2 regions of the Micromonospora fluostatini genome follow, and region 2 is predicted to be linked to the other one. Evidence: riboswitches for the same ligand, from Rfam matches in the RefSeq annotation. Region 2 holds a riboswitch; the other holds the start of a gene.

The links. Region 2 has a riboswitch for cyclic di-AMP ahead of ACQUFX_RS09610 (LysM peptidoglycan-binding domain-containing protein). Riboswitches for the same ligand answer to the same signal wherever they lie in the genome.
Region 1: another riboswitch for cyclic di-AMP. It lies ahead of ACQUFX_RS15645 (C39 family peptidase); the one in region 2 lies ahead of ACQUFX_RS09610 (LysM peptidoglycan-binding domain-containing protein).

Annotation. Positions count from the first base shown of each region.
Region 1 is NZ_CP191251.1:3,586,168-3,590,923, forward strand. Features, by position in the region: gene ACQUFX_RS15640 (CDP-glycerol glycerophosphotransferase family protein) at 1-62, shown strand, start outside; gene ACQUFX_RS15645 (C39 family peptidase) at 145-1,017, opposite strand; cyclic di-AMP (ydaO/yuaA leader) riboswitch at 1,247-1,390, opposite strand; gene ACQUFX_RS15650 (hypothetical protein) at 1,687-2,553, opposite strand; gene ACQUFX_RS15655 (hypothetical protein) at 2,701-2,829, opposite strand; gene ACQUFX_RS15660 (acyltransferase family protein) at 2,963-4,135, opposite strand; gene ACQUFX_RS15665 (polysaccharide pyruvyl transferase family protein) at 4,428-4,756, shown strand, end outside.
Region 2 is NZ_CP191251.1:2,236,355-2,241,110, forward strand. Features, by position in the region: gene ACQUFX_RS09595 (3'-5' exonuclease) at 1-78, opposite strand, end outside; gene ACQUFX_RS09600 (DUF1707 and DUF4190 domain-containing protein) at 261-755, opposite strand; gene ACQUFX_RS09605 (diacylglycerol/lipid kinase family protein) at 865-1,797, opposite strand; gene ACQUFX_RS09610 (LysM peptidoglycan-binding domain-containing protein) at 1,949-2,620, opposite strand; cyclic di-AMP (ydaO/yuaA leader) riboswitch at 2,617-2,757, opposite strand; gene ACQUFX_RS09615 (hypothetical protein) at 3,102-3,431, shown strand; gene htpG (molecular chaperone HtpG) at 3,622-4,756, opposite strand, start outside.

The DNA of each region.
Region 1 (4,756 bases), 1.3 Mb from region 2:
CGCGCAGCTCGGCCGCGCCGGCGCTGCCGGACGCCGCCGCGCCGCTGACCCCCACCATCTGACGGGCGCGCCGCACCCCCACCGACGCCGACGGGCGCCGGCCCCCGAGTCGGGAGCCGGCGCCCGTGGTGCGTCGCGGGTGGGTCAGGCGGAGTACCCGCGGGTGGCGATCCAGTCGGCCAGCGCGTCGACGGTGAGCCAGTACGAGGCGGTCGCCGGGTTCGCCGAGTCGGCGATCTTCACGGACTTGCCGCCGTCCCGGTAGCCGACCACGGCGACGTAGTGCCCACCCGGGAACGAGTGCCAGCCGCCGGAGAGGTCGGTGGTGCTGCCGGCGACGTTCACCACCGGGCTGCGGTCGTCGGCCACGGCGGCGACCACATCGGCCCGCAGCCGCTCGGTCTGGGCGGCGGTGGCGGCACCCCCGGAGATCATCCGGGTCCGGTACGGCTCACCCTTGACGAGCTGGTTGAGCACCCGGGTGGTGTCGGCGGCCGAGTTGGTGCCGAACTGGGTGGTGCCGAGCCGCCCGGCCAGGTCGTCCTGGCTGCGGGAGATGCCCATGGCGGTCAGCGCGTTACGGACCGCCGCCGGCCCGCAGTAGTAGTAGGTGATCTGCGCCTGGTACTCGTGGTCGAGGACCTTCGAGGCGGGCGCCTTCGGCGCCGCCGAGCGGGTCAGGTCCGGGTCCGGCGCGGCGCTGCTGGCGGCGGCGCTCGGCGAGGCCGCCCGCGACTTGGTCGCCGACGGGGAGGTGGCGGTCGGGGCCGGGGTGGTCAGCGACGGCGCCGAGGTCTGCGGGGCGCTCAGCTCGGCGCGGGCGGGCAGCTCACCGGCGTGCGGCGCCTGCTCGGCCACGGCGGCCGGGCGGACCCGGGCACGGTCAGGGGTGTCACCGACGGTGGCCAGGACGCCGACGCCCGAGGCCACCACGAGGGTCGCGGCCGAGGCGGCGACGACCTGGTACGGACGGTCCGCGGCGAGCCGTCGGAGCTGCCGCTTGAGATGCTGCTTCACGTGTTTCCTCCACGGTGCCGGTGGCGACCGCACCGGCGCGGCGGAGCCGAGGGGCACGCCGACGACGCGGGTCGGGGCCCGCGGACGGTGGGATCGCTGGGGGATGGCGCCCGATCTGCTCGGGCGGGGGCGGTTGCCGGAATCAGCTCGTCGCGAGCGCGACGGGCGACGGCACCGCGGCGCCGTGGGGGTTCAGCTCAGGGGATTGGTCGTGGCGCACAGGCTGTGGCTCTCCTTCCGATACCGCCTACCGGGTTAGCTGACGGATTCGGGCGGGAAGAAATCGCCCTACCGCGAGCCGTGGGCCCGCGGATTCACCCCACACGTGCACTGGGTCCCCGGTTCGTCGTCGACGATTGAGCGGGTCGGCACGGCGTCGCCTCTTGCGATCGTGAACCGCACCGGACGCAGCGACACTACTGGCCGTCCACCGCCCCGCCAAACCGCCCTCACCTGCTCAAACATCGAACACCGGGCGCCTCGGCGACTCAGTTGCGCACTGACGCGACTCAATGGGACGAGCAGTTGTCAGGGAATCACCGGTCGACAACCGGACACCCGGTGCGCATCCCACGGGAATTGACGGCCCTCCTCACCCCGCCTGCGCCGGCTGCCCGAATCCGCCAGCCTGTGACCGGCGTCACCGAAGTCGTCCCGACGGGGCCCGGCTCAGCCGACCCGGGCCGGCCGGAACCGGGCCGCCAGCACGGTACGCCGGGCCTGCGCCGAGGTCGCCGCCGCCGGTGCGACGGCCGGGCTGAGCCGCTGCGCCGCCGCGTACGCCTCGACGGCGAGCACCCGGGCCGCCTCGGCGGACAGGTCGGCGTCCCGCCACGCCGCCCGCTCCCGCACGACCGCCTGGCGGTACCGGGCCAGCTTGGCGTCGCGGACCGCGCGGGCCAGCAGCACCTCCTGCTCGACCGGGTGCCGCCGGGGGTCCCAGCCGCCCCGCCCGGCGAAGACGTCGCGGAGTTGTGGCACGGTGAGGTCGCCCCGCCAGTGCGCCATCACGGCCGCCCGGTGCAGGTACCGCTTCCGGGCGGCACGCTCGGCCGGCGTGTACGGCGGCCGCAGGGCGGGCAGGGCCCCCGCCCCGGCGAACCGCCGGGCGATCCGGTCGGCCTCGTCGCGCTCCCGCCACGCCCGGTCCAGGTGCTCCTGCGCGGCCAGCCAGGAGGCGCGTCGTCGCCGGGCGTTACGGGCCGCACCGGCCGCCGCCACCGCCACCTCCCCGGCGTACCGGCGCAGGTCGGCCGCCGCCTCGGCGGCGGCCGCCGCGATCTGCTCGGCGGTGGCGGCGGGCCCGGCGACGTCAGCGGACTCGGTGGTCCCGGCCGACCGGGCGGTCGGCGCGGCCCGGTCCGGGGCCGCCCCGTCCGCGTCGACGGCCCCGCCGAGCGCCGGTTCACGCCGCCGGTCACGGTCGGACCGGACGACCAGCGCGGTGAGCACGCCGAGGGTCAGCAGGAGCAGCCCGGTCCAGATGGCGGCGGCCCGGGGCACCCCGATCACGAACTGGTGGAGGAGCGTCGCCATGGTCGTACCTCGCGGGAAGCGGAAGCCTACGGTGGTCCGCACCGGCGGGCCCGGCGCGGCCGGCCAGCCGCGATCGGACGTGCGGTGGATGAGGTGCGGGGTGGACGCCGGGTGACCCCACGACGCCGGTACGGCTGCCGCGCGCCGTCAGACCGGCGGCCCCCGGGAGCCGGCGACCTCCGACGCGACCGGGCCGGCCGCAGGAGCGAGGAACCGGTCGTCCCCGGCGGTCAGCACGACCCACCACAGTGGACCGGTCGGGGCGACGGGAGGCACGACTGACAACCTACCGGCGCCGGCACCGGAAGCCCATGGCCGTCCGGGCGTGTCTACCGACCACCCGTCCACCCCGAGCCGGCCCCGGGCCCCCGACGCTGTCGAGCTGACGTACTCGACGACCCAGCGGGGGTCAACGGTGCCGGACGTAGCCCTGGGCGTGCTCGTCGGACGCCGGCTCGACAGAACCGGAGGCGGGGTCGGAAGCGGGGTCGGGGCGGGGGGACCTGGACCGGCGCGGGCCGAGCAGGCGCATCATCGGGGTCTCCAGCCAGCGGTGCATCAGCGCGGCCAGGCCCAGGTTGACCAGGAGGAAGGCGACCACGGCGACCGGTCCCCACCAGCCGGGCAGGCCGACGCCGTAGTGCCCGGTCAGCCGGAGCACGGTGACCATGACGAAGACGTGCACCAGGTAGAAGGCGAAGGAGACCTCGCCGAGCCAGACCAGCGGCCGGGAGCGCCACGGGGACCAGCGTCCCCGGATGTCGGCGTCCGCCGCCGCCGCGATGACCAGGATGTACGCCACCGACAGCACGCCGGCCCAGAGTTCGGCGCGGATGACCTCACCGGCGGCGATCCAGATGGCGACGAAGAGGATGCTGGCCAGGCCCAGGTTGGGGCCGCGCCACCTGCCCCGCCGCATCAGCTCCGCGGCGGCGACCCCCATCCAGAACTCCAGCGACCGGGTCAGCGGGAAGACCTGGGTGAACCACCAGCGGCTCTCCTCGGGCACCAAAAGCTGCGCCGGCCAGAGCGCCACGATGAGCAGCGGTACGGCGACGACGACGAGCCAGAGCATCCAGGGGCGGGCCCGCCGGATCAGGGGCAGCGCGAACGGCAGGCAGAAGTAGAAGAACAGCTCGCAGGAGAGCGACCAGCTCACCGTGTTGACGCTGTAGAAGTGGCCGGGGGTCGGGTCCCAGGCCTGGAGCAGGAACAGGTTGGTCACCGCGGCCCGGAGGTTGACCGGGTCGGTGAACCAGAGCCCGACCAGCAGCACCACCGCCCACATCAGGATGTGGTTGGGGTAGATCTTCGCGGCCCGCCGCCGCCAGAAGGCCCGCTTGGAGTCCTCGGGACGGGCCGACCAGACCAGGACGAAGCCACTGAGGATGAAGAAGAACTGCACGCCGGAGAGGCCGAGGGTGAAGACCTTCGAGAGGACGGCCTGCTGGTCGGGTTCCGCGACGACCCGCATGGTGGCCGCGTGGAAGCCGTAGACGAGCAGGGCGGCAATCCACCGCAATCCGGTCAGTGAGGGCAGTCGGGACAAGACCGGCGACGGTCCGGCGGTTACGCTGGTCATGCCCCGACACCGTCCGCGACCAGGATCACCAGCACTACGTCTCCTCCTCCGCGGGCGCGTCGTCGACCGGTTCCGGGGCCGCCCGCCGGGCACCCTACCCGCAACCGGTCGGCGGCTCCCACCGCGCGAGGTGGGGGGCGCGACGGCGACGGGCGTGCGAACCAGGGGTGACCAATGGCCTAATATCCCGGTTCTTGCGATGTTGCGGGACAAGGACGGGGGTCCGCCGCGTCGCCGACGGCGCCGGCCAGCGCCTCCGGGCGCGCAGGATCGACGAGAGGGAACAGCAGCGATGCACCAGCGGATTCTGCTCCGGGCCAAGAAGGGCCCCTTTGACATCTACACCCCGGAGGAGACGTTCGAGCGGAACTGGATCGGCGACAATTCAGGCAACCTGGTCTTCAGCCACTCGGCGCACAAGATCCTGCGGACCGCGAACGCGGAGATCACCTCCACCGGGTTCCGGTCGGACGCCCGGGACGCCGACATGATCAACGAGAAGTACGACGTCTTCGTCGTCCCGCTCGCCAACGCCTTCCGGCGCAGCTTCGCCCACCGGCTGGTCAGCATGACCCGGCTGATCCGCCGGCTGAAGATCCCGGTGGTGGTCTTCGGCGTCGG
Region 2 (4,756 bases):
GTCGACGAGGGCGAAGGTGACGGTTCGCAGGTCTGCTCCGGGCTGCCGGGTGAGGTGCCCGGCGACGAAGATCGGCACCCCCGCAGTGTGCCATGGCCGTCAAACGGCATACATGTTGACACCGTTCACGGACGCTGCTGTCGGTGGTGCGACCGGTCACCGCGAGGGGGCTGGGTCCAGGGCCCGTCCGGCCACCGACGCCGGCACCCGACAGGGGGAACTGTCCCGGTTCACCGAGACGGCGACGCGGGACACGCGCCCTAGCTGGCGGGCGGCTGCACCCCGTCGCCGAAGATCAGGATCCCGACGGCGCAGAGGGAGAAGACGATGCCCACCGCGCCGAGGATGATCCCGGTGAGCGCCAGCCCGTGGTTGCGGGCGCTCTTGAGACCGGGTCGGCCGAGCAGGATCGCGGCCACGCCGAACAGCGCGCCGACACCGCCGCAGATCGAGGTGACCAGGGCTACCCCGCCGAGGGAGACCGAGGCGAGGGTCATCGTCCGGATGCGCTTCTCGGGATCGACGCCGACGGTCGGGGTCACGGGGGCCATCTGGGCCTGCTGCGGGTGCCAGTGGAACTGGCGGGGCAGATCGGCCACCTGGCTGGTCAGGTCACCGACGACCGTCGCGGTGTGGACCAGCGACATCCGGCGTTCGTAGTCGGCCAGGTCGATGTAGCCCTGTTCGAGTGCCTGCGACAGCAGGTCCAGGACCTGGGTCCGTTGTACCGTGCCCACCCGCTCGTTCAGATCCATCGATGAAACCCGTTCCTCCGTCGCTGCTGGTCGCCCCGGTGACACCGATGATCACCGGGGCCCCAGCCTAGACAGCGGGAACAATCGACCGGGAACCCCCTCGGGCGGCCTACCCGGGGCAGCAGACGGTGAGGCCCCCCGGCGCCACCTTCACCTTGAGCCGGCTCGTCTTCCCCCGGGCGCCGCCGTCCAGCTCGTACGTCTTCGGCGCGTCGAACCGTACCTTGATCTTGCGGCCACGGGTGATCCGGACGAAGGGTGACTCCTCGGACCGGCCGGCGGCCATCCGGCCCAGGGTGCGGGCCCAGTCCACCGCGCCGCTGGCGGTGGCCACCCCCACCTCCAGGGCGCCGTCGTCGGGGCGGGCGTCGTCGAAGGCGGGGATGCCGCCGGTGATCGTGCCGACGTTGCCGAAGAGCACGCAGCTCGCCTCCCCGTCGAACCAGTCGCTGCCGTCCACCCGGACCCGGGTGCGCACGCACTCGCCGCGCACGTGCCGCAGCCCGGTCAGCACGTAGGCCAGCCGGCCGAGTTTGCCCTTGAGCTTGCGGTCGGCGTCCCGGATCAGGTCGGCGTCGAAGCCGGCCCCGGCCATCACCGCGAAGTGTTCCCCGTTCAGGATGCCCAGGTCGACGGTGCGACGGTGGCCGTGCAGGCCGATCCGGACCGCCTCGGGCAGGTCGGTGGGGATGCCCATGTTGGTGGCGAAGAGGTTGGCGGTGCCGGCGGGCAGGACGGCCATCGGCACGCCGGAGCCGGCGAGGGCGTCGGCGCTGCGCTGCACCGTGCCGTCGCCGCCCCAGACGAACACCAGGTCGGCCCCCTTGTCGAGGGCCTTGCGGACCGCCTTGGGCGCCTTGCGGCTCTTCGGGACCTCGTACCAGAGCAGGTCCCGCACACCCGCGCCGACCAGTGTCGCGCGGAGTTCGTCGAGGCCACCGCCGAAGGTCTTCTTGCGGTGCGCGACGACGGCGACGGTCCCGACGGCCGGGGCGGCGTCCACCGGCCCGGCGGGGCGATCTTCCCGCGTGCTCGTGCTCATGGTGACCGCTGGTACCCCGCCGGCCGGCTCGCCACGCCTGCCGGTGAGCCGGGCGACGCCCGGCCGGGAGGAGAATCCGGCCGGGCGTCGTGGACCCCACGGACCCCGTGGTCGGTGACGGTCAGCGGCTGAGCCGCTGACCCGGGAGGATTCAGAGGCTGAGCCGCTGGCTCGGGAAGATCAGGCCCGGGTCGTCGCCGACGACCCGCTCGTTGCGCTCGTACAGGGCCTGCCATCCGCCGCGGACGTTCTTCGCCTGGGCGATCGTCGACAGCGTGTCGCCGGGCCGGACCACGTACGTGCCCCGGTCGCTGCCCCGGGTGGCCGGCTGGGCGGCACGCTGGCGGTTCTCGGCCCGCTCCGCCGTCCCGGTCGACCGCGACTGCGACCCGGACGACTTCGAGGTGGTCGACTTCGACCCGCTCGACGTCGACGCCGAGGCGGAGCCCTTCGCCGCGCCGCCCCTCTTGCCGCAGGTCGGCCAGGCGCCGATGCCCTGGCCCTTGAGGACCCGCTCGGCCACCGCGATCTGCTCGCCCCGACTGGCCAGGTCGGCCCGCTTGGCGTACCTGAGGCCGCCGTACCCCTCCCAGGTGCTCTGCTTGAACTGGAGCCCGCCGTAGTAGCCGTTGCCGGTGTTGATGCTCCAGTTCCCGCTGGACTCGCACTGCGCGATCGCGTCCCAGTTGACGCTGTCGGCCTGCGCGGGGGCGGCCGTGCCGAGCACGGCTGCGGCCCCGGTCATCGCGCCGACGGCGAGGGCGCCGACCGTCCTGCGGCGGTTGCTGGTACGGCGGTGCCGGGCGTTGTACTGAGTTGGCATTGGTTCCTCCACGCCGACGAGGTGAGCTGTCGGGTTCGGGCCGAGGAGCCCGGCCGCCGCTGGGCGGCTTCACCCCGAGGTGACCTGCACCGTGAAACGTCGGGTCCCCCGCTCCATGCCCTGGACGACTGGTGCCGCGCGGACCGGTGGCATGGATTGGGCGTACCGGGCGCGGTGTCCGCAAACGCGAACTCGTACGACGGTAGGGCGGTCTGCCCCGATCGCCCACCGTCGGTGAGGTTCTTCACCGGGCCACGCGGGGCCGCCTCCGGTCGGGTTGCGGCACCGTCCACGGCGTGCATCATGGAGCGCCGGCCCCGGGGTGCACGTCGATGTCCGACGGCCCCGCCGGACCGCCGGGTCGCAGGTCGGAGGGCAGGGCCACGTGGCGATTGTCACGTGCTGGTGGCCGGTGGTGCGGGTTCAACCCGGTGTTGACTGGTGAGGGTTAAGGGGACATCGCGTACGAGGGGGACCGCTCATGTCCGATTCCGTCCGACCTGACCGTCGGGACAACGTGCCGGAGGGCGTGACCGACCCGATGCTGTGGCGCCTCGCTGTCCGGGTCGCCGAGCAGCACCGGGGCGGCGAGCACAGGGAGTGCCGCAACCTCCAGTGCCTCGACCGGCCGCAGCCCTGCGCACCCTGGGCCTGGTCACAGCAGGCCCTGCGCCTGGCACAGCCGCCACAGCAGCAGCCGACCTGGCAGCAGCCGGCCTGGCAGCAGCCGGCCTGGCAGCAGCCGTCGGAGCAGTCCGCTCCCGTCGGGCACCCGCACCACCGGCACGACTCGCCCGCCGCCGCAGCCTGATCCGCCTCGGTCAGCACACCGCGCCGGTCACCACGACAAAATCCGGCCAGCGGGTGACCGGGGCCGACGAGGCCACCGCCGGCGGGCTCCGCGACCACGTCCACGGCGTCGCAGCCGACGACGAGCGGCGCGGGGTGGGCCCGGTGGGGCGCCACCCCGCGCCGAAGCGGTCAGCGAGCAGCCGACGCGGTCAGAGGGTACGGGCCAGCCGGTCGGCCAGGATCCGGGTGAACCGGGCCGGGTCGGTCAACTCCCCGCCCTCGGCGAGCAGTGCCATGCCGTACAGCAGCTCGGCGGTCTCGGTCAGCGCGGCGGTGTCGTCGCCACCCTGCTCGTGCGCCGTCCGCAGGCCGGTGACCAGCGGGTGGGTCGGGTTGAGTTCCAGGATCCGCTTGACCGGCGGGACCTCCTGCCCCATCGCCCGGTACATCTTCTCCAGCGTGGGCGTCATGTCGTACGCGTCGCCGACGACGCAGGCCGGCGAGGTGGTCAGCCGCGACGACAGCCGGACCTCCTTGACGCTCTCCTGGAGCTGCCCGGTCATCCAGGTCAGCAGCGCCGCGAACTCCTTGCCGCGCTGCTCCCGCTCGGCCTCGGCGCTCTTCTTCTCCTCCTCGGTGTCCAGGTCGACCTGGCCCTTGGCGATGGAGCGCAGCGGCTTGCCGTCGAACTGGCCGACCTGCTCGACCCAGACCTCGTCGACCGGGTCGGTGAGGATCAGCACCTCGTACCCCTTGGCCCGGAACGCCTCCATGTGTGGCGAGTTCTCGATCATGGTGCGGGACTCGCCGGTGGCGTAGTAGACCTCGCTCTGGCCGTCCTTCATCCGCTCGACGTAGCCGGCGAGGGTGGTCGGCTCGGCCGGGTCGTGGGTGGAGGCGAGCGAGACGATCTCGAAGAGGGTGTCCCGGTTGTCCGGGTCCTCGATCAGCCCCTCCTTGAGCGCCCGACCGAACTCGGTCCAGAGGGTGCGGTACTTCTCCTCCTGGTTGGCCTTGAGGTCCCGGATCGTGGTGAGCACCTTGCGGACCAGCCGGCGGCGCACCACCTGGATCTGCCGGTCCTGCTGGAGGATCTCCCGGGAGATGTTCAGCGACAGGTCGTGGGCGTCCACCACACCCTTGACGAAGCGCAGGTAGTTCGGGATCAGCGCCTCGCAGTCGTCCATGATGAAGACGCGCTTGACGTAGAGCTGGACGCCGCGCCGCCCCTCCCGCATGAACAGGTCGAACGGGGCGTGCGAGGGGACGAAGAGCAGGGCCTCGTACTCGAAGGTCCCCTCGCCCCGCATGTGGATGGTCTCCAGCGGGTCGGCCCAGTCGTGG